2 regions of the Streptomonospora sediminis genome follow, and region 1 is predicted to be linked to the other one. Evidence: riboswitches for the same ligand, from Rfam matches in the RefSeq annotation. Region 1 holds a riboswitch; the other holds the start of a gene.

Region 1 (11,254 bases):
ACGGTGCGGCCGCGCAGGGTGGGCAGTTTCTTCACCGATCTGCCGCTGACCTGGGCGAGTTCGGCGGCGGTATCGAGCACCAGCAGGGCTTCGTCGTGGGCGAGGTCGCCGGTGGACAGCAGGTGGCGCATCAGGCCTCCTCGTCGCCGGGGCGCGGTTTGGCCGGGCCGAGCAGGACGGCGTCGGCGCCGTCGGGCTCGCTCAGCTGCACGGTGACGGTCTCGCGCAGCGAGGTCGGCAGGTTCTTGCCCACGTAGTCGGCCCGGATTGGCAGCTCGCGGTGGCCGCGGTCGACGAGGGTGGCCAGTTGGACCGCGCGGGGGCGGCCGATGTCGTTGAGGGCGTCGAGTGCGGCGCGCACCGTGCGGCCGGAGAACAGGACGTCGTCGACCAGGACCACGGTGCGGCCGTCGACCCCTTCGGGCGGGATCTCGGTGCGGCCCAGGGCGCGGGCCGGCGCCAGCCGCAGGTCGTCGCGGTACATGGTGATGTCCAGCGATCCCCACGGGACAGTGCGGCCTTCGACCCGCTCGATGCGTTCGGCCAAGCGGCGGGCCAGCGGCACACCGCGCGAGGGGATGCCCAGCAGGGTGACGTCGGTACCGCCCTTGGTGCGTTCGAGCACCTCGTGGGCGATTCGGGTGAGCGCCCGCTGGATCTCGGGAGCGTCCAGGACGGTCCGTGCCGGAGCGGGGACGCGGTCGGTGGATTCGGCGGAATCACCGGCCGATACTTCCGAGTCACGCTCGGCACGCTGTTGCATACACACAGTAGTGACCCCCTTCCCTGCCTCACGGGACAGGACGTTAAAGGATGTCGAACGGCCTCACGCTACCAGCGCACCGCGGGGACACTGCTCGCCGGCCGCCCACCGGCACCGCGAAACGACTGGAAAATGTGACTCTCATCACACCACCCGGGATTGACATATCCCCTCATCGTTCCGTGAATAGGACACCACGCGCGGTGGGTGTCGCGGACGAAAACACGGAATCCCTGCGTTTGCGGGCTTTCCGTGCACGATGCCTGGCCAAGATGTCCGCATCGATCCGGAAATGAGAGGGCACTCACTTACACACGGTTTGGCCACTGAATCATCGCTTTTCCACCCAACGGCTTGACCTGGCACCCGAACCGGCCTACCGTCACTGTCCGTAACCAAACTCGGGCAGGGCCGGTTGAGTTCGGGCCCTGCGGCAGGAGCCCTCCCGGGCCCCTCCGCCCGACGAGCCACCTTCACGGCCGGGGAGCGACGAAGAAGATGCCATCGGAATACGCTAAGTCCCTCGGTGCGCGACTGCGCGCCATCCGCACCCAGCAGGGGCTCTCCCTGCACGGGGTCGAGGAGAAGTCCCACGGGCGCTGGAAAGCCGTCGTCGTGGGCTCCTACGAGCGCGGCGACCGCGCCGTTACCGTCCAGAAGCTCGCCGAGCTCGCGGACTTCTACGGCGTGCCCATGTCAGAGCTGCTGCCCGGCGGCGCGGCACCGACCCCGCTCGGCCCCACACCCAAGCTGGTCATCGACCTGGAGCGCATGCAGCAGCTCCCCCAGGAGAAAGCCGGCCCGCTCGCCCGCTACGTGGCCACCATCCAGAGCCAGCGCGGCGACTACAACGGGCGCGTGCTGTCCATCCGCCAGGAGGACCTGCGCTCCCTGGCGGTCATCTACGACCGCTCGCCCGGCGACCTCACCGAGGAGCTGATCAACTGGGGCGTCCTCGACCCCGAGGCCCGCCGCGCCGTCGACGCCTTCTAACCGGCACAGCGCCCAACCGCCCAACGGACCAACCGGCCAACCGGATGGCCGGCGGATGACCCGGTCGGCACCGGCCCGGCGCGCCCCCCACAGCGCACCAGCGCGCCCGCCGGCGCCAATTGCCCATGTCCCCCTGCCCCGGGGCTGCCGGCGCCGCCGCGACCGCGCCGGCGCGTCCCGCGGCGGCTCCAGCCCCGACCACCCAAGAGCCCGAGACCCCGCGAGCCCGGCACCCGGGCTCACCCCCCGTTGCCGAGACCCGCACCACCGGCCCAGGCCCCTACGAACACCCGCACGCGGCGAACGGCCGCGCTCCCGCAGTGGGGCGCGGCCGTTCGTCGCGTGCGGGGGCACCGCGGGAGCGCTGGAGCGCGGCCGAGCGGGCGGCGCGCGCGGATTCGGTGCGCAGGGACTCACGGAGGTACGCAGGTGCGGGCCGAGGGCGCAGGCGCCCGCAGGTCCGCGGAAACGGCGCGGCCGGGCAAGAGGCTTCCCCTCCCCCCGCCCGGCCGCTCACGCGCCCGCACCGGATTGCAGTCGCGGCAAGCGGGCGCGAGTGGAACGCACAGCTGCACAAACCAAGCGGAATCGAACAGCAGTACGAACAAGAACAGTTAAGCGCACCCCGGCCGCCGCCGTCAACAGCGCCGCCCCCGCACGCCCGTGGTCTACCGTGGCCGTGTGCGCACCGACGACGAACCCCGCCGGGCGGGGGAACCGTGGGAGCTCCGGGAGCTCGCCGCCCCGGCGTTCCTGCACGCGCTGCCGGCCCTGATGGAAATCTATACCGCGGCGATGGATCCGCCCGGCGAGCAGATCCCCGGGCGCCGATCCATCATGCGCGAGCACGCCCGCAACGCGCGGTTCCGCTCGGTCGCCGCCGTACGCGGCGGCAGCGCGATCGGGTTCGGCTACGGATTCCACGGCAGCGGCGGGCAGTGGTGGCACGACGTCGTCTCGGCCGAGCTGCGCGAGCGCGACCCCCGCGCCGAACGGCGCTGGTTCGCCGACTCCTTCGAAGTCGCCGAACTGCACGTGCTGCCCGACCACCAGGGCCGGGGCATCGGCCGCGGCCTGCTGGACGCACTGACGGCGGTGCGCCGAGAGCGCACCGCCGTCCTGTCGACCCCGGTCGGCCCTACGGCCGCGCGGAGCCTCTACCTTTCGTGCGGATTCGTTGACGTGCTACCGGAGTTCACGTTCCCCGGCAGCCCTCACCAGCCCTTTGCGATCATGGCCGCGCCCCTGCCATTGCCGGCATGCGGTCGGCGGCGACCTGCTGGTAGATCTCCCTGGTGGCGGTGGACTGGTTGAACGTAATGAAGTGGATGCCGGGGGCACCCTCATCCAGCAGCCGCTCGCACATGCGCTGCGCCTGCTCGATGCCCAGCTTGCGCACCGATTCGGGGTCGTCGGCGACCTTGTCGAACTCCTCCGCGAGGTGGCGCGGGAAAGGTGCTCCCGAGAGCTGCTCGGAGCGCTCGATGGTGGAGTATTTCACCACCGGCATGATCTCGGGGATGATCGGCACCTCGCCGCCCGCAGCGACCACGCGGTCGCGCAGCCGCAGGTAGTCCTCGGGGTCGAAGAACATCTGGGTGATGGCGTAGTCGGCCCCCGCGCGGCACTTGCGCACGAAGTACTCGACATCGGAGTCGACGTCGGGCGAACGCGGGTGCTTGTACGGGAAGGCCGCCACGCCGACACTGAAGTCGCCGGTCTCCTTGAGGAGCCGGACCAGTTCGTCGGCGTATTCCAGCCCTTCGGGGTGCTTGACCCACTCGCCCAGCGGGTCTCCCGGAGGGTCGCCGCGCAGAGCGAGGATGTTGCTGACCCCAACGCCGGCAAAGCGGCCGATGAGGTGGCGCAGTTCGCGCACGGAGTGGTTTACGGCTGTCAGGTGTGCGACGGGGAGCAGCGTCGTGTCGGTTGCCATCTGCTCGGTGATCTCGACGGTGAGATCGCGGGTTCCGCCTCCGGCACCGTAGGTGACTGAGACGAACGACGGCTGCAGTGCCTCGATCTCGCGGATGACCCGCCAGAGTTTGCGCAGCCCTTCGTCCGTCTTCGGTGGGAAGAACTCGAAGGAGAATGTCGGTTCGCCGGCTTTGAGCAGTTCGCGGATATCGCGCGGCCGCGAGGCTGCGGTCGGCGCGCTCCCGTCGCGTGTCGGTGACCCAAGCATGTCTCCCACCTTAGGCCAAGGCCCTTCCGGGGTGGGGTGGCCGGGTACCGGCTAGCCGATAACCTTGCAGACCATGACCTCCTTCGCGTCCTCTCCGGTCGCCTTCGTGCGCGCGGCCGTCGACGACGAAATCGCCCGTTTCATCGCGGCCCGCCGCACCCAGCTGATGGAGGTCGGTGCCGAACTGACTCCGGTCGTCGACGCGCTGGAAGCCATGCTCGCCGGCGGCAAACGGCTGCGCCCCGCCTTCTGCTACTGGGGTTGGCGCGGCGCGGGAGGCGACGACATCCCCGGGATCCACGCAGCCGCCGCCGCGCTGGAGTTCCTGCAGGCCTGCGCGCTCATCCACGACGACGTGATCGACAACAGCGACACCCGCCGCGGGCTGCCGGCCACCCACAAGCGCCTGCAGGCGCTGCACGAGCGCGCGGGCTGGAGCGGGTCCGCCGACTCCTTCGGCCGCGGCGCCGCGATCCTCATCGGCGACCTGTGCCTGACCTGGAGCGAGGACCTGTACCAGTCCAGCGGCCTGGACCTGGCCGCGCTGGCCGCCGGACGCGCTCCCTTCAACGCGATGCGCACCGAGGTTATGGCCGGGCAGTACCTGGACATGCTGGAACAGGTGCGCGAAGACGGCGACGTCGCGGCGACACTGCGCGTCATGCACTACAAGGCGGCCAAGTACACCATCGAGCGGCCGCTGCACCTGGGCGCGGCGCTGGCGGGCCGCTACGCCGACCTCGGCCCCGTCTACACGGCCTACGGGCTCCCGCTCGGGGCGGCCTTCCAGCTGCGCGACGACATTCTGGGGGTCTTCGGCGACCCCGGGCAGACCGGCAAGCCGGCAGGCGACGACCTGCGCGAGGGCAAACGCACCCTGATCGTGGCCGAGACCCTGGAGCGTGCCCGCGGGGCCGACCGCGCCCGGTTCCTGGGCCACCTCGGCGACCCCGGCCTCTCCACCGAGACCGTGGAGTGGATGCGCGGCGCGGCCGAGGACTGCGGCGCGCTGGCAGCCTGCGAGCGCCGCATCGACGACTACGTCGCCCAGGCCACGGCGGCGCTGGAGACCGACCTGCTCGACGACTCGGCCCGCTCGCCGCTGGCCGACCTGATCGTCGCGGCCACCGCGCGCAAGCACTGACGGCCGGCCGGAGCCGCGGACCGTGCCGGGCGGCGGTTGCCGGCGCCGCCCAGCACGGTGACCTGCCCTGCGACCTGCCGCCTTACCGGCCCGCCGGCCCGCCGGCCTGTGCGGCCCGGTGCCGATGTAAGGTCCCGCATGCCCGGTGCCGGGTTGCGCCGGAGGCTCGCGACGCGCTGACGACCGCGCGAACGCCTGCAGCGGCGCGGTTGCCGACCCGGTCGGCCCGCGGTCGGTGACCCGGCGGCGGCGCTGCCGGAAAATACCGCCATGGGCGACGAACCGACACCAACGCACACCATCGGCATCACGGGCGCCACCGGGGCCCTCGGCAGGCGGGTCGCTGAACGGCTGGCCCGGCTCGGCCTGGCCCAGCGCCTCATCGTCCGCGACATCAACCGCGCCCCCGACCTTCCCGGCGCCGGCGCCGCCATGGCCGCCTACGAGGACACCGCCGCCTTCGAGCGCGCGGTCCGGGGCGTCGACACCCTGCTGCTGATCCCGGCTCCGGAGTCGGACCGCCGCGTGGAGCAGCACTTCGGCGCCGCCGACGCGGCCCTGGCGGCGGGGGTCACCCGCATCGTCTACGTGTCGTTCCTTTCCGCCGGGCCCGCCGCCGTCTACACCGCGGTCCGCGACCACTTCTACACCGAGGCCCACATCCGCGCCGCAGGTGTGGCCCACACCTTCCTGCGGCCCAGCCTGTACCTGGACCTGCTGCCCGGCTGGGTCGACTCCGACGGCCTCATCCGCGGCCCGGCCGGCCAGGGCCGCCTGGCGTGGGTCTCGCGCGAGGATGTGGCCGAGGCCGCCGCGGCCGTGCTCACCGGCGGCCGCGAGCACGAGGGCCGCACCTACGACGTGACCGGCCCCGAAGCGGTCACCCTGGGCGAGACCGCGCGCAAGCTCTCCGCGCTGACCGGGCGCACCATCGCCTATGTGCCCGAGACCTGGCAGGAGTCGGCGGCCTGGTCGGCGGTCCGGCCGCCGCACCGGGGCCGGTTCGCCGCGGCACAGCCGGGCGCCGATCCGGCCGCCTGCGCCGCGATCGCAGCTGGCGAGCTGGACGTGGTCTCGCCCGCCGTGGGCGAACTCACCGGGCGGCCCGCCCAGTCCATCGAGGGTTACCTGCGCACCCGCCCCAGCGCGCTGCACCACGCACCGGTGTGACCGGCGCGCCGGTGCAGGCGGCCGCTTGCGGCGGGCGGCGCCGGGCCGGGTCCGCACCGGCGGCGGCTCCGGCGGGCTCAGCCGGCTGCGGCGAGCCTGGCTTGGAACCGCTCGGCCGCGGCGCGGGGGTCGCGGGCACCGGTGATGGCGCGCACGACGACCACGCGCTTGGCGCCGGCCTCGATGACCCGGTCGAGGTTGTCCAGGCCGATGCCGCCGATGGCGAACCAGGGGCGCCGGGTCTGCAGTGCGGCGGTGCGCTCGAGCAGCTCCAGTCCGGCGGCCGGGCGGCCCGGTTTGGTGGGGGTGGTCCAGGTGGGCCCGACGCAGAAGTAGTCGACGCCCTCCTGTTCGGCGGAGGCCGCCGCCATGGCGGCGTCGTTGTTGGAGCGCCCGATCAGCGGGCCGGGGCCGATGACGGCGCGCGCGTGGGCCACCGGCAGGTCGTCCTGGCCCAGGTGCAGCACGTCGGCTCCCGCGGCAAGGGCGATGTCGGCGCGGTCGTTGACCGACATCAGGGCGCCGTGGCGGTCGCAGGCGGCGCGCACGGTCTCCAGCGCTGCAAGCTCTTGGCGGGCTTCCAGCGACTTGTCGCGCAACTGGACGATGTCGACGCCGCCCGAGAGCGCGGAGTCGAGGAACCCGGCCAGGTCGCCCTGGGCGGTGCGGGCGTCGGTGCACAGGTACAGGCGCGCGGAATCCAGGCGGTCTCGCAGATTCGTGTTCACGCGGCCAGGTTAGCCATGGATCCGGGGCGGATCGCGCCCGGTGGCGCACTGCGCCGCCGCGGTGGCGGCGGTTGGCCCGCCGCCGGAGGGCGCCGGGCGAAGCCGGCGGCCCGGAGCCCCCCGGACGACTCAGAAGGCCATGGCCTGAGCACGGCGCCGGACCTCGGTGCCGCGGTTTTCGATCAGGGCCTGGATGGGTGATCCCGGGAGCGTGTCGTCGGGGGTGAACAACCACTGCAGGGCCTCGTCGGTGCTGAACCCGGAGTCGGCCAGCACGGTAAGGGTTCCGGACAGGCCCTTTACGGTGTCACCGCCGGTGATGAATGCGGCCGGGACGCATAGTTCGCCGTTGCGCCGGACGCCCAGCAGCTTGTGGTCGGTGATGAACTGCTTGATCCGGTTGGGGCTGACGTTCAGTTCCCGCGCGGCTTCTTTCAGCGTCATCCACTCGCCGACCAGGGTGTCGGTGTCGCGGTCGTTCTCATTCACGCTGCCAATGTGCCACATCCGGCGCCATGCCAAACGCCCATGCCGCGCGGTATCGCTCAGGGCGTAGCGCCCAAGGGCCGCGCCGCCTGCTGCCATACGGCGGACCGAGCGGGTCGGCACCGGCTCGGCGGGTGCCGGGCAACACCCGCGCCGGCCGGGCGGAGGTTCGGGGCGCCCGCCCCGCGGCGGCGGCCCGGCAGCCGACTAGACTGGTAGCGGACGAGATACACCCGCGGGAGCCGGGTCGGGACCCGGCTGAGAGGGAGACTGGCAGTCTCCGACCGCATGAACCTGATCCGGGTCATACCGGCGAAGGAAGTGGCAGCAGGGCCGTGTGCGCAGCGACATTCCCGAACTCCTCCACCCCCTCGGCCGCCGACGTGGCCGTCGTCGGCGGCGGGCTCATCGGCCTGGTCACCGCCTGGCGGGCGGCTCGCGCCGGGTTGGGCGTCACCGTGGTGGCCGACCGGCTCGACGGTTCGGCCTCCGCGGTCGCCGCGGGCATGCTCACGCCCGCCACCGAGGCCTCGTTCGGCGAGGAGCCGCTGATGCGGTTCGGCGCCGTCTCCCGCGACCGCTATCCCGGGTTCGTCGCCGAGCTTGAAGCCGACAGCGGCACCTCGGCGGGCTACCGAGCCGAGGGCACCCTGCAAGTCGCCTTCGACACCGACGACCTGGCGCGCCTGGGCCACCTCAGCGAGCTCCGCACCCGGCTGGGCCTGGCCACCGAGCGGCTCACCAGCCGCGAATGCCGCCGGCTGGAGCCCATGCTGGCGCCGTCGGTGCGCGGCGGCTACCTCGCCGCCGGCGACCACTCCATCGACCCCCGCTCGCTGCTGAGGGCGCTGCGCGCCGCAGCCGAGCGCCGCGGCGCCGTGGGGGTCCGCGATCGGGCGTGCCGGCTCATCGTCGAAGGCGGCCGCGCCCGCGGCGTCGAACTCGACTCCGGCGGCCGCATCACCGCCGATCAGGTCGTGCTCGCGGCGGGAGCGGCCAACCCCGGCATCGAGGGGGTTCCCGCAGGCGCGGTGCCGCCGCTGCGCCCGGTCAAAGGCCAACTGCTGCGCCTGCACATGCCCGCCGGCGAGCCGCCCATCGTGACCCGCACCGTACGCGGGCTGGTCCGGGGCTCCGCGGTCTATCTGGTCCCGCGCCGCAGCGGCGAGATCGTGGTCGGCGCAACCCAGGAGGAGCAGGGTTTCGACACCCGGCTGACCGCGGGCGGGCTCTGGCAGGTGCTGCGCGACGCCCACGAACTGGTGCCCGGTGTCAGCGAACTGGAGATCACCGAGACCTGCGTGGGCCTGCGCCCCGGCTCGCCGGACAACGAGCCGCTGCTGGGCCCCACCGCGGTACCGGGCCTGCACCTGGCCGCCGGGCACTTCCGGCACGGGGTGCTGCTCACGCCGGCCACCGGCGACGCAATGGCCGAGGCACTGACCACCGGCGCGCTGCCCGACTACGCGCGCCGTTTCGCCGCCACCCGCACAGCGGACCGCGACCCCGCCGGCGCGGGCGGCGGCACCACCGAGGGAGGCGAGCAGGACCAGTGGATGTGATCGTCAACGGCGAGCGCCGCGAAATTCCACCGCAGACCACGGTCGAGGAGGTGGTGCGCACGCTCACGCAGGCGCCCAGCGGCGTGGCCGTCGCACTGAACGACGAAGTGGTGCCCAAAGCCGGATGGGGCACCACCGAGGTCGGCGAGGCCGACCGCATCGACGTGCTCACCGCGGTCCAAGGAGGCTGACATGACCTACACCCATTCCCCGTCTTCGGCTGCCCCTTCCTCCCCTGACCCGGCGGACTCCGGCGGCGCCGGTGCAGGCGCCCCGCCCGCCGGATTGCAACCGGCCGCGGGCACGGACCCGGGCACGGCCCGGCCGCCCGAGGCGGCGGCCGCAGCCGACCCCTTCGTCATCGCCGGCCGCGCCTTCTCCTCCCGGCTGATCACCGGCACCGGCGGCGCGCCGTCGCTGCGGGTGCTGGAGGACGCGCTCATCGCCTCGGGCACCGAACTGACCACGGTCGCGCTGCGCCGCGTCTCCCCCGGAGCCGACGGCTCGGTGTGGGACGTGCTGCGCCGCAACGGCATCCGGCCGCTGCCCAACACCGCCGGCTGCTTCACCGCGGGCGACGCGCTGCGGACCGCGCGGCTGGCCCGCGAAGCCCTCGAAACCGACTGGATCAAGCTGGAGGTCGTCGCCGACGACCGCACCCTGCTGCCCGACCCGGTCGAACTGCTCGACGCCGCCGAACGGCTGGTCGACGACGGTTTCACCGTCCTGCCCTACACCAACGACGACCCCGTCCTGGCGCGCCGCCTGGAGCAGGCCGGCTGCGCCGCCGTGATGCCGCTGGGCGCCCCCATCGGCTCGGGGCTGGGCATCCGCAACCCGCACAACATCGAACTGATCGTCGAGCAGGCGGAGGTACCGGTGGTCATCGACGCCGGGATCGGCACCGCCAGCGAGGCGGCGCTGGCCATGGAGCTGGGCTGCGACGCGGTAATGCTGGCCACGGCGGTCACCCGCGCCGCCGACCCGGTGCTGATGGCGGGCGCCATGCGCGACGCGGTCTCCGCCGGCCGCGCCGCCCGCCGCGCGGGCCGCATCCCGGTGCGGCGCTACGCCCAGGCGTCCTCGCCCGCCGTTGACTGAAAACCGCAGCGGCACCTGCGCCGCGCACCGGTGGTCCGGCGGTACCGTGTCCGGGAGGCCGGGCCACCGGTGCAGGTTTTCCGGTACGGGTGAGCGATGCCACCGCCGGTTCCGGCGGCGCCGCGGTCCGGGGCGGTCCGAACCGGTCGGCACCGCCCTCAAGGCGCCGCGCCCGGCAACCGCCCGCCGCTGACGCTCTACACTCGCCCTGTGGACATGACGACTGCCGACCCTCTGGTGGGCACGACACTCGATCAGCGCTACCACGTCCAGGCACGGGTGGCCAGCGGCGGCATGGCCACTGTCTACGTGGCCCACGACCTGCGGTTGGACCGGCGGCTGGCCTGCAAGGTGATGCACTCCTCGCTGGCCACCGACCCCTCCTTCGTGCAGCGTTTCATCAACGAAGCGCATTCGGTGGCCAAGCTCTCGCACCCCAACGTGGTCCAAGTCTACGACCAGGGCACCGACCAAGGGCACGTCTACCTGGCCATGGAGTACGTGCCCGGGCGGACGCTGCGCGACATGCTCAACGCGCGCGGGCACCTGTCGCCCACCGACGCGCTCGACACCATCGCGCCGGTGCTGGCGGCGCTGGGTGCCGCGCACCAGGCCGGGCTGGTCCACCGCGACGTCAAACCCGAGAACGTGCTGCTGACCGAGGACGGCCGCGTCAAGGTCGCCGACTTCGGTTTGGCGCGGGTGGTCGAATCCGCCCAGCAGGGCGCCACGAAGACCGGCGCGGTCATGGGCACCGCCGCCTACCTGGCCCCCGAGCAGATCGAACGCGGCGCCGCCGATGCGCGCACCGATGTCTACGCGGCCGGCATCATGCTCTACGAGTTGCTGACCGGGTCCCAGCCGCACACCGGCGACACCCCCATCTCGATCGCCTACCAGCACGTCAACGAGGACGTGCCCCGGCCCTCCCGGGTCGTTGGGGGCCTGCCGCCGCAGATCGACGCCCTGGTCACCCGCGCCACCGAGCGCGACCCCGGCTACCGGCCCGGCGACGCCGGGCAGTTCCTCACGCTGGTGCTGAGCACCGGTTCGGCGCTTTCCGGCGCCGGCAACGCGGCCCCGCCCGCCGCGGCGCTTCCGGCCACCGGCGGTGCCGGCAGC
Region 2 (11,254 bases), on a different contig from region 1:
TGCGCCCGGCGATCTCCTTGTTCTCCGGGGTCGCCGAGACGAGCACGGCCGCCGCCGAGGCGTCGCCGGCCAGCTTCGCCAGCAGCTCGGCCTTTGGCGCGACCACGTAGTCGTCGAGTTCGGCCGGTGCCGTGTACACCTTCTCGGCGCCGTACTCGGCCAGTTTCGCCTGGCCGGATTCGGCGCCGCCGCCGACCCACACGGCCGCGGGCTCGCCGATGCGGCGGGCGGCGGTGAGCAGTTCGGTGGTGACCTTCTTGACCTCTCCGTCGACGTGGTCGACGAGGACGAGGACCTCAGCCATCTGTCAATCCTTCCTTCGTCTCCGCCGGACCTACACGAACTTCTTCTCGGCGAGGAACTCCGCGGCCTTGGTGCCGCCGTCGCCCTCGTCCTTGACGACGGTGCCGGCGGCCCGCGGCGGGGCCGGTGCGAAGTCGGAGGTCTCGGTGCCGGCCTTGGCCAGCCCGACCTGCGCGGTGTCGATACCGGCGTCGGCGACCGAAAGCTTCTCCACCGGCTTCTTCTTCGCCTGCATGATCAGCTTGAACGAGGGGTACCGCGGCTCGTTGATCTTCTCGACGACCGAGACGACCGCGGGGAGCTGCGCCTCGACGACGTCGTAGCCGTAGTCGGTGGCACGCTGGATGCGGATGGCCGAGCCGTCGACGTCGACCTTGCCGGCGAGGGTGAGCTGCGGCAGGCCGAGGTACTCGGCCAGTGCCGCGCCGACCACGCCGGTGCGGGCGTCGGTGGATTCGGAGCCGAGCACGACGAGGTCGAACCCGACCGTGCCCAGCGCCTTCGACAGCGCGTAGGCGGTCTGCAGCGCGTCGGAGCCGTGCAGCTCGTCGTCGACGAGGTGTACGGCCTTGTCTGCGCCCATCGACAGCGCCTTGCGGATGGAGTCGGTGGCCTGGTCGGGTCCCATCGTCAGGACGGTGACCTCGCCGCCGTGCTTCTCCTTGAGGAGCAGCGCCTCTTCGATGGCGTACTCGTCGAGCTCGTTGATGACGCCGTCCGACGCCGCCCGGTCCAGCGTGTGGTCGTCGGACGAGAGTTTGCGCTCGGTCGCCGTGTCGGGGACCTGCTTGACCAATACGACAATATTCATGGCCGGTGGCCGACCTCCCTGCACTCCCATGCGTCGCCCGCTCGGACGGCGCGGGCGCCTAATGCGCCCGTGGCCCCTTCAGGGTGCCAAATGCACTGTTGCCATCGGGTGGCGGGGCGGCGTTCCTGTCACGCTTCCCGCCTGCGGTTTTCCTGTCCCACCCCGATGTTACTGGCTAGTAGCACGCGGGGCGAACGCGCCCCGCCCGCGGCGGGTGCCGCGGTCGCCACTGCGGTTCCGGCCAGGGGTCAGCCGCCGAAGATCGGCCAGCCCGAGGGCCCGCTGCCCATCAGCCACCACGACGGCGCCGAGCTGATGCCGTAGGAGAGGACCAGCATCGCCAGCAGCACGACCGCCACGATCACACCCCAGTAGACATAGGTGTTGCTGACCGTGATGCCGTCGATGGCCGAGCGCGCCTGGCGCACCGCGCCGCGGCCGTTGGGGCCGAGGAAACTCAGCATCACGACCAGGGTGAAGGCGTAGGACCCGACGAAGTTCGGCGTGTTGCTGCCATCTCCGGACAGCATGGTGATGACGATCCCGATCAGGATCCCGGCCAGCAGGTAGCCCAGCCCGAACAGCAGGTTGCGGCCCAGTGTGCGCAGCACTGCCCACGGCAGGCTCAGCGCGATCACCATGTTGTCGGAACTGCGCGGGCCGCGGGTCTGCAACCGCCGGGCGTGCTCGTTCTTGACCGTGTCCAGCGCACCGAGGATGCTCGCGGTGAGCAGGCCCAGGATCAGGCCCGCCGGCGGCAGGGTCAGGCAGATGCCGCCGAGGAAAACCAGCACCGGGATGAGCAGCAGCCACGGCAGCGGGCGGGAATCGCGGTCGTCGTAGTGCCCGCCGGTGTCCTCGCCCCTGCTGTCGGAGTCGATGTAGTCGCTGAGGCGGTCGCCGCCCGAGGGGCGGAACCGGTCGTACCAGCGGCCGCCCTCTTCGGTATCGCCGCCGGAGCGGCGCGAGCGTTTCTCCTCGACCGGCGTGAGGACGTCGCGGAAGTCCTCGGGGCGCAGCGTGGAGTTGAAGTACTGGGTGCCGGGGCCGGAATCGACGGCGTCTTCGGCCTCGTAGGTGCCGAGCAGGCCGGTCTGCTGCGGCGAGCGGGGGTCGTCGGCGGCGCGCATGGTCTGGTCGGCACCGCCCGCACCGCCGACCCGGGTCTGGTCGGGGGCGCCTTGGCCAGCGGCCATGGTGTGGCCGGAATCACCGCCGGAACCCCGGGGTTCGGGCGCCGCAGTGTCGCCGCCCGCGGCCGAACCCGCCAGGGCACCGGCCCCTGCTCCCGCCGCCGCACCGGCCGCCATGGCGCCCGAACCGCCGCCGCGGTCGCCCCCCGCCCCGGGCTCCTGGGTGCTGCCCTGCACGGTGTGCCTGCCGGTCACCCCGCCGCCCTCGGCATAGGCTGCGACGTCCTCGCTCCAGGGGAGATCGAGGTTGAGCCGCCCGGTCTGCTCGACGAGCCGGGCCGCGGTGGGGCGGGCCGCCATGTCGCGCGAGACCGCGGCCTGGACCAGCGGCTGCAGCGCGTCGGGCATGCCGTCGAGACTGATCTCGCCGTTGAGGATGCGGAAGAAGATGACTTCGAAGGACCCGGCGCCGTAGGGCGGCGTGCCGGTGGAGGCGAAGGCGACCGTGGCGCCCCACGCGTGGACGTCGGTGGCCGGACCGAGGTCGGTGCCCTCGATGACCTCCGGGGAGAGATAGCTCGGGGTGCCGACGAACGTACCGGTCTGGGTGAGCTTGGCGCCGTCGACGGCGTGGGCGATACCGAAGTCGATGACGATCGGTTCGCCGTTGGAGATGATGACGTTGCCGGGCTTGAGGTCGCGGTGGATCACGTCGGCCGCGTGGATGTCGCCGATCGCGCGCGCCAGGCCCGACACGAACCGGGTCAGAGCGCGGCCGCGCAGCGGGCCGTGGTCGGTGACCGTCGCGTCGAGCGTGGTTCCGGGGACGTACTCGGTCACGACCCAGGGCAGTTCGGCGTTGGTGTCGGCGTCGATGACCTCGGCGACATTGCTGCTCTGCACCCGGCGCATGGTGGCGACCTCGCGCGCCAGCCGCGCCCGGGCGATATGGTCGCCGGCGACCTCGGAACGCAGCACCTTGATCGCGACGAGCCGGTCCTGCCGGGGATCGACGGCTTGGTACACGACACCCATTCCGCCTGAGCCGATCCGGCGGCGGATCATGTATGGGCCGACGCGTTCCGGCAGCTCCTCACCTTCGGGGAAACCTGCCGTCATTGCCATTGCGAATTCATCCCCTCAAACCTGGCACACCATGAGAACAAGCCTATCCGCTGGGGATGGCCGGGCCGAAAAAGCCGGACCCGGCCGACGGACCGATCCGCCACCGCTCACGCTCCACCGCGATCACGTCCTTCGGCGCCGCGTCGCGGGTGTGCGGCGCACCCCGCTTCGCGGCGGCTCCACCGAGCCGTAAAACAAAACCAGCCGGGCCACCCGGATGCGGGTAGGCCGCGGCGGCGGCCGGGCCGCGCGGCCCGCCGTCCAATCGACCCCAAGTATGACGCACATTGCGCCGGTTGTGGTTCGGCGAGATGGCCGGAATCCGTTTCCGCGGCCGGTCCCCGCACCTCGCCGCGTCGCCAAGCAGGGCAAGGACGTGCGGCAGGTGCCGTGGCGGCACCGGAGAACGACACGCCGGGCGGATGGGGGTCATCACGGGCGCGCCGCGGTTTTTCGGCAAGGGGCGCCCCGCAAGGGCGGCGCCGGGCGTCCGGCTACCGGCGCGCTCAGTCGACGCGCACGCCCAGCCCCGAAACGGCCTCGGCCCCGGGCAGCCGGGTCAGGTCCGCGCCGGGCAGCACCAGCTTGGAGGCGCGCAGCCCGCTGCCGATGACCACGTGGCCCGCCTGCAAGACCGCCTCATCGACCAGAATCGGCCAATCGGCCGGCAGGCCGACGGGGGTGATGCCGCCGTACTCCATTCCGGTCGCCGCAACCACGTCGCCCTGGTCCGCGAACGATGCCTTGCGCGCACCCAGGTGGCGCCGGGCCACCCCGTTGACGTCGGCGCGGGTGGTCGCCAGCACCATGCACGCCGCCATGCGCACCCGGCCGGCCCGTTTGGCGGTGATGACCACGCAGTTCGCCGAGGAGCCCAGCGGGATGTCGTAGGCGGCGGCGCAGTTGGCGGTGTCGGCCAGGTCCGGGTCGATGGGCGCCGCCAGCACCCGGTCTGCGGGCTCCCATCCCTCAAGCCCGGCGGCGACCGGGCCGGCCAGCAGATCGGGGCGCCGGCGGGCAGGTTCCGTTTTCAGTTCCCACATGCGGTATCCCTCATCTCCGGTCCGTCATCGTCATCGTCGTGTTCCGGTGCCGCCGCCACCGCCGCGGGTCCGCGACGGCCCGGGCGAACGGCCGGACCGGCGGCGGAGCGGGCGGGCGGGCGCGGCAGAGCTTAACGGCCGGAAAAGCGGGCCTTGCCGGGCCCTTCCTCGACGAAGCTGCGCATCCCCGCCTTCTGGTCCTCGGTGGCGAACAGGCCGGAGAACTGCAGCCGCTCGATCTCCAGCCCGGTGGCGATGTCGGTCTCCAACCCGCCGTCGATGGCCTCCTTGGCCGCTGCCAGCGCCACCGCGGGCCCGTTGGCGTAGCTCGCCGCCATCGCCGCCGCGTGGCCGTAGACCTCGGCGGCCGGGACGACCGAGTCGACCAGGCCCATGGCGAGCGCTTCGTCGGCGCCCACGTGGCGCCCGGTGAAGATCAGGTCCTTGGCCCGGGCCGGACCGATCAGCCGGGGCAGGCGCTGGGTGCCGCCGGCACCGGGGATGACGCCGAGCCTGATCTCGGGCTGGCCCAGCCGGGCGTCCTCGGCGGCCACCCGGAAGTCGGCACACAGCGCCAGCTCGCACCCGCCGCCCAGTGCGAAACCGGTGACGGCGGCAATGACCGGCTTGGGGATACGCGCCACCGCGGTCAGCGAGCCCTGCAGGATCCGGGAGTGGGCTGCCATGTCGGTATAGCCCATTTCGGCCATCTCTTTTACGTCCGCGCCAGCGGCGAAAACCCGCTCGCCGCCGTAGATGACGACGGCGCACACCTCGCCATCGGTGGCAACCTGCTCGGCCGCGACCGCGAGTTCGCGCTGCATCTGCGCGTCGAGCGCGTTCATCTTCGGCCGGTCCAGCCGGATCACGGCGACCGCCGGGTTCTTTGGATCACGCTCTACCCGGACGACCTCGCCCGCGGTCCCATCGAAACTCGCCACCCGGCACCCTCCGCCACATCGTCGGCCGCGTCTTCCGCCGCCCCACGTTCCAATACCTACCACTGCCCGCGCTGCGTGGTCTCCACCCCTGCCCGCCCCTGCCGGCGGCCGGCCGGCACGTGCGGGCGGGCGGGCGGCGTCAGAAGGTCAGCGGCGTCCAGGTGCCCGCCGCCGCCGAAACGGCGTGGGCGATGGCCAGTACGGCTGCGGTACCGGTGATGAGCAGGGTGTCCGCACGCCGCCAGCGGCTGAGCCGGGCGTGGCTGCGCGGGCCGCCGGCGAAACCGCGGGCGTCCATGGCCATCGCCAGCAGCGTTCCCGTCCGTATCGCCCGCACCAGGAGCGCAAACGCCTTTCCGGCGAAGATGGCGACCGCGCGCAGCGGGTTGCCGCCGGAATCCAGTCCGCGGGCGCGGCGCGCCCGGCCCAGGGTGCGCCACTGCTCCAGCAGCAGCGGCACCAGCCGCAGCGCGGCCAGCACCGCGATGGCCGGGCGCTCGGGCACGCGCAGCCGCTGGACCAGCGAATCGGCCATGTCGGTGGGATCGCTGGTGATCGCCGCGAGCACGCTGGGCAGCGCGATCGCCAGGAGCCGCACCGCCGCCCCGGCCGCGGCCATCGGCCCGTCCTCGCCGAAGACCAGGTTGACCAGGCCGATCGATGCGCCCATGACCAGCAGCGGGGCGCACACCGCCGCCAGCCGGGCCGGGCCCGGCCCCGAGAACGGAAGCAGCGCCAGCCCGGCCGCCAGCACCACCGCCGCGGTCACCGGGTCCACGACCGGGATCAGCCCGGCGGCGACGAGCAGGGCGGCAAGCAGCTTGCCCGCGGGATCGGCCCGCGCCAGCCAGGCCCGCGGCGGCACGCCGGCGGCGTCGGCGGAGTGCGCGTCCCGCGGTGCGCCCGGTTCCGCGGGAGGCCGCGGTTCCCCCCGCTCCCCCGGCTCCCCGTGTTCCCGGGGTGCCTGCGCCTCGGGGGGTTCCCGTTCGGGAGTCCGCGCGGCAGGGCCGGCGGCGACCGCGGCACGCGGACGGCCGGAGCCCTGCGGCCGGGGCCCCGCGGTCGGACCCTCGCGCGCAGGCTCAGCGGCGCTCATCCGCATCTCCTTTCCCCGGCTCCGGTTCCGCGGGCTCCCGCGGTTCGCCACCGGCGCCGCCGTCCCGCTGCCCGTGCGCACCCGCGCCCACGCCAGCGGGGCCATGGGGCAGGGATGCGGCGCCCGGCGCTGCCCGGCCGGGCGGCGGCTGCGGGCGGCCGGTGCGGCCGGCGAGCAGCGGGATCTCGGTATCGGCGAAGCAGCGCAGCAGTGCCGTGTCGTGGGTGGCGGTGACGATGGCGCGGCCCTGGGCGCGCAGTTCGGCCAGCAACTCCACCAGTTCCCGCCACGTACGGGTGTCCTGGCCGAACGTCGGCTCGTCCAGCAGGAGCACGTCGGGGCTGTGTGCAGCGCCGGAGCTCAGTGCGGTGGCCACCGACAGCCGCCGCTTTTCGCCGCCGGAGAGGGTGAAGGGATGCACATCGGCGAGTGGGGCCAGCCGCAGGCGGTCCAGCAACCCGTCCACCCGCCGCTGTGTCTCGGGCCGCCCCAGCCCGGCCCGGCGCGGCGCGAAAGCCAACTCGTCGCGGACGCTTCCGGTGACGAACTGGTCCTCCGCGTGCTGGAACACCGTTCCCACGTGGCGCGCGAGGAGCCGGGCCCGCCACTTCGCCAGCGGGCGGGTACCGGCCTTGCGCAGGCGGCCGCGCGGCAAAACCGTGCCGGTGTCGGGTGCGGCCAGTCCGGCGAGCAGCCCCAGCAGCGTGGATTTGCCCGCCCCGTTGGGCCCGGTCAGCACGGTCGAGCAGCCTTCACGCACCGCCGCGTCGGCGCCATGCAGCACCGTGGCGCCGGAGGTCCCCAGCAATCCGCCGTCGCCGGGGGCGCGGGCCGTGCAGTCCGCGGCCTCGATCACGGCCGGCCCGGGGGTGCCCGCGCGCACCTGCGGCCGCGGCTCCCTGCCCGGAACCCACACGCCCTGCTCGGCGAGGCGCCGGCCGTGGTCGGCGAAGACGGCGGCGGGCGCGCCGTCGGCGACAACTCCGCCCCCGGGTTCGACCACGACCACCCGGTCGACCAGGTCGGCCACGCCCGCCGCCGCTCCGCCCATGGCGGTGCCGCCGACGACCTCGGCGACGCGGTGCTCCACGAGCACCATCGTCGCTTCGCTCCTGCGCAGCAGGGCCTCCAGCACGCGCCGCACGCGGGCGGCGCCGGCGTGGTCGAGGTTGGCGGTGGGCTCGTCGAGCAGCAGCAGGCCGGGCCGCATCGCCAGCGCGCCGGCCAGCACCAGCCGCTGTTTCTCCCCGCCGGACAGGGCTGCGGTGGGCCGGTCGGGCCCGTAACCGAAGCCGACCTCGTCCAGGGCGGCGCGAACCCGCGCCCAGATCTCCGCGCGGTCGAGGCCGAGGTTCTCCGGGCCGAATGCGGCGTCGTCGCCGGCGCGGGCCATGACCAGTTGGGTCTCGGGGTCCTGGCTCACCAGCGCGACCGCGCCGCGCCGGGCGGCGGCGGGCGCGCCGTCGATGCGCAGCCGCCCTTCCTCGTCGCCCGAGACGGCGCCGGCGGCGCCGGTCAGCCCGGCCAGGGCGTGCAGCAGCGTGCTCTTGCCGGCCCCTGACGCGCCCAGCAGCAGCACGCGCTCGCCGGGTTCGACGGCAAGGTCGACACCGCGCAGCGCCCAGTCGGCGCGGCCGGAATGGCGCCAGCCCCAGCCGGCCAGCTCCACCCGCGCCCCGCCACCGCCGGCAGCGTTCATCCGCGTGCCGATGGGAAGGCCGAAAGCGCGCCGGCGCGGGCCAGCGCGGAGGTCAGCAGCCGGGCGCCCGCACCGCCGATGACGGCGGCGCTGACAACGACGAGTACACCGAAGGCGACCTGGAAGGACAGCGGCCAGGTCGGGTAGTAGCGGACGTTGTCCCAGATGGCCGGGGCGATTCCGGCCGCGGCGGCGGCGAGCATCGCGGTGGGCATGCCCCAGCGGCGGTAGCGGCCGGCGGCAAAGACGAGTTCGGGCAGCAGCCCTTGCAGGAATCCGGCGACGATGACGCCGACGCCCCACGGTGTCCCCAGGACCATGGAGACGAACGCCGCGGCCGTCGAGGTCAGCACCGCCGCGCCGGGTTTGCGGACGATCAGGCCGCCGAGGACTCCGGGCAGCAGCCACATGCCGTAGATGGCGGCTTGGGCGGGCGGGAAGAAGGCGAACAGCGGGGCGGTCACCTCCCACAGCAGGTTCCAGGCCCAGAAGATCACGCCCACGGCCACGCCCAGGACGGCCGGGACGACGATGTCGACGGTGCGGTACGCCGGGAGGGCGCGCCGCAGCCGTTGGGAGAATGCGTTGTTGCCCGTGCCGGTGGTCGGTACTTGCCCGGTCAATGGGTCGTCCCTTCGCAGTGCGAGGGGGCCCCAGCCCAAGAGCGCCAACCGGGCCCGGGTGCAGCGCGGATCGGACCGCGCGGTCGCCGGGTCGGCTGACGGGTTCACTTCACGACTTCCTGCGCTGGCATTACCCAGATCAGGTGGTGTGAGGGTCTGCGGTTTTGCAACCGCACTCTCAGCGCCAAAGCGCTCCCCTGTCGGTTTTGCCTCCATTATGGGGACTTCGGCATACCAAAGGTCAAGGCGGCACCCTTCGCTGCAGGTCAACGGGGTTAGCCTGCATCGGCCAGGCGGGCGGTGCGCCCCGCTAACCGGCGACCCGGCGACCGGCTCCGCCGACACTGCCGGCACTCCCCCGAGCCCCGCCGCCGCACCGGGCCGGCCGCCTCGCACGACCGGCCGCCTCAGCCGCGGTTGCGTGCCTCGATGAGGAAACGGGTCGAGTGGGCGGTGAAGGAACCTTCGGCCCGGATGCGGTCGTGCAGTTTCCGCAAGGCGCCGCGGTAGCGCTCGACCGTGAACCCCGGGACGATCCAGATCACCTTGCGCAGGAAGTACACCACCGCGCCGATGTCGTGGAACTCCGCACGCAGCGTCTCCATCCGCAGGTCGCGGACTTCCAGCCCGGCCTCCTGCGCGGCGGACGCCGCGGCGTCGGGGTGGCGGCGGTTGCGGACCGCGGGCGGTTGCGGGCCGAGGAAGTGCTCCACCAACTCGAAGAGGCTCGCCGGGCCCACGTGCTGCGCGAAGTAGTCGCCGCCGGGACGCAGCACACGGGCGATCTCCGACCAGTGGGTCTCGACCGGGTGCCGGCTCACCACCAGGTCGAAGACCCCATCGGTGAACGGCAGCGGCGGCTCGCCCGCTGTGGCGACCACGGCCGCGCCGCGCGGGTGCAGGCGCGCGGCGGCGCGGGCGGCGTTGGGCGGCCAGGACTCCGTGGCAACGGTCAGCACCGGCAACTCGGGCACCTCGGCGAGGACCTCGCCGCCGCCGGTCTCGATGTCCAGAGCGGCACGGGCGCCGGCCATCCGCTCGGCCATGGACCGGGCATAGCCCCACGAAGGCCGCTCCTCGCTCGCGCGTCCCTCCAGCCAGGAGAAATCCCAGCCCTCTACCGGGGCAGCGGCGGCTTCGGCCACCAGAGCCTCGAAGTCGCCGCCGCCGATGTTGCCGCCCATGCGTCCGATCCGCCTTTCCGCGCTGCACTGCCCGCTCCGCCCGGGCCGGCAACTCCCGGCCCTGGGGACCCCGCGGGCGGAGGCTGCCAGTGCGGCTCCGAATGCGCCAGCGGTTTTCCCGGCGGCGCCCGGCGGCAACGGCCGGCTGTGCGGCCTTGTGGTCTGCCGGGTGACAGGTTGGTCTGGGGAAAAGCGGCACCGAGGGCGGTGGCGGCCCGGGTGGGCGGGCACGTGTCCGCTATATCGGGTTCCGGGGCTCAAGTTAGCGATGATCATGCAGAAATGCCCGTCTCAGCTTTGATATTTGGTCATCTCTGCATGATCATCATGCTGGGCAGTCCATAAGTGACGTATTGCTTCTGAGATGCCCGGTTTGCGTTCTGATTCGGGTGGGATGAAACAGGTAGCGCGGTCAGCCGCAACGCCGCCCCACCGCCGCCCCGTTGCGGCTTCGACCACCCGTGCACGGCACCGGTGGTCGCCCGCCGGAGCCCGCGCTGCCCCCGGCGCCGCTTTTCCTTGCAGGCCGCCCGGCACCCGGCCGACTGCAAGGCCGCACAGCGGACCGGTGCCGCCCCGTTAGGGCCGCTACTGCCCGCTCGCAGTACCGCCGGCAGTCGGCCTCAACCCTCCGCGGCAGTCGCTGCCGCATTTCACGTTCAGACCACCCCTCGGCCGACCGCGGACAAGGCCGCCGAGCGGACCCCCGCATCGGCCCGGCCCACCCCGCGCCGGTGCGGCGCAACCGCCCCTCAGCGCAGCACCATCCCGTCGTCGGGGCTCTCGGGCAGGTCGGGCACCGCTACCAGGCCCATCTCGGCGGGTTCGCTCAGCAGCGGGTGGCTCGGCAGTACCCGCACCGTGAACCCGCAGTTTCCGGCGCGGGCCAGCGGCACGGCCCCGCTGTAGCGCACCACACCGGAGCCTTTCCGCGGTGGGCTCTCGGCCGATGCGCGGCCCTGCGCCGCCGTGCCGGCGGTGCCGCAGGCCGGGGGGTCTTCGGCCGCGAGCTCGGCCAGCGCCGGGTCGACCAGCGCCTCGGAGTCCGACACCCGGCCCAGGGCGACCTCGACCCGCACATCGTCGGGGCACAGCCCGCCCAGGGCCACTGACGCGCGCACTCCGAGGTCGCCGCCGACCAGCGGCGGCCCGTCGGTGCCGGCCATCTCGATGTGCTCGACCCGCACACTCGGCCAGGCGGCCCGCACCCGCTGTTTCCAGGCGGCGAGTTCGCGTGCGCCGCGCATGTCGGAGGCGGCCAGGATCCGCGAGGAGTCGGCGGCGCCCTGGTAGAGC

Evidence for each region. A riboswitch is a leader RNA that binds a small molecule or an ion and turns the genes downstream of it on or off. The one in region 1 is predicted to bind thiamine pyrophosphate.
Region 2: it holds a riboswitch for thiamine pyrophosphate, as region 1 does, so the genes downstream of both, ACYVD5_RS17585 (ECF transporter S component) here and thiO (glycine oxidase ThiO) in region 1, are expected to answer to the same signal.

What each region holds. Positions count from the first base shown of each region.
Region 1 covers NZ_BAAGYZ010000036.1:66,724-77,977, forward strand. The annotation lists gene ACYVD5_RS09285 (aspartate carbamoyltransferase catalytic subunit) at 1-131, opposite strand, end outside; gene pyrR (bifunctional pyr operon transcriptional regulator/uracil phosphoribosyltransferase PyrR) at 131-763, opposite strand; gene bldD (transcriptional regulator BldD) at 1,262-1,756, shown strand; gene ACYVD5_RS09300 (GNAT family N-acetyltransferase) at 2,531-3,070, shown strand; gene metF (methylenetetrahydrofolate reductase [NAD(P)H]) at 2,988-3,941, opposite strand; gene ACYVD5_RS09310 (polyprenyl synthetase family protein) at 4,015-5,085, shown strand; gene ACYVD5_RS09315 (NAD(P)H-binding protein) at 5,356-6,255, shown strand; gene thiE (thiamine phosphate synthase) at 6,333-6,983, opposite strand; gene ACYVD5_RS09325 (Rv2175c family DNA-binding protein) at 7,113-7,490, opposite strand; TPP riboswitch at 7,695-7,808, shown strand; gene thiO (glycine oxidase ThiO) at 7,805-9,031, shown strand; gene thiS (sulfur carrier protein ThiS) at 9,022-9,222, shown strand; gene ACYVD5_RS09340 (thiazole synthase) at 9,224-10,132, shown strand; gene pknB (Stk1 family PASTA domain-containing Ser/Thr kinase) at 10,343-11,254, shown strand, end outside.
Region 2 covers NZ_BAAGYZ010000087.1:15,953-27,206, reverse strand. The annotation lists gene ACYVD5_RS17620 (electron transfer flavoprotein subunit alpha/FixB family protein) at 1-304, opposite strand, end outside; gene ACYVD5_RS17615 (electron transfer flavoprotein subunit beta/FixA family protein) at 335-1,114, opposite strand; gene ACYVD5_RS17610 (serine/threonine-protein kinase) at 1,363-3,372, opposite strand; gene ACYVD5_RS17605 (YbaK/EbsC family protein) at 3,879-4,415, opposite strand; gene ACYVD5_RS17600 (enoyl-CoA hydratase/isomerase family protein) at 4,547-5,356, opposite strand; gene ACYVD5_RS17595 (energy-coupling factor transporter transmembrane component T) at 5,496-6,221, opposite strand; gene ACYVD5_RS17590 (ABC transporter ATP-binding protein) at 6,439-8,151, opposite strand; gene ACYVD5_RS17585 (ECF transporter S component) at 8,148-8,720, opposite strand; TPP riboswitch at 8,874-8,983, opposite strand; gene ACYVD5_RS17580 (methyltransferase domain-containing protein) at 9,182-9,958, opposite strand; gene glgP (alpha-glucan family phosphorylase) at 10,711-11,254, opposite strand, start outside.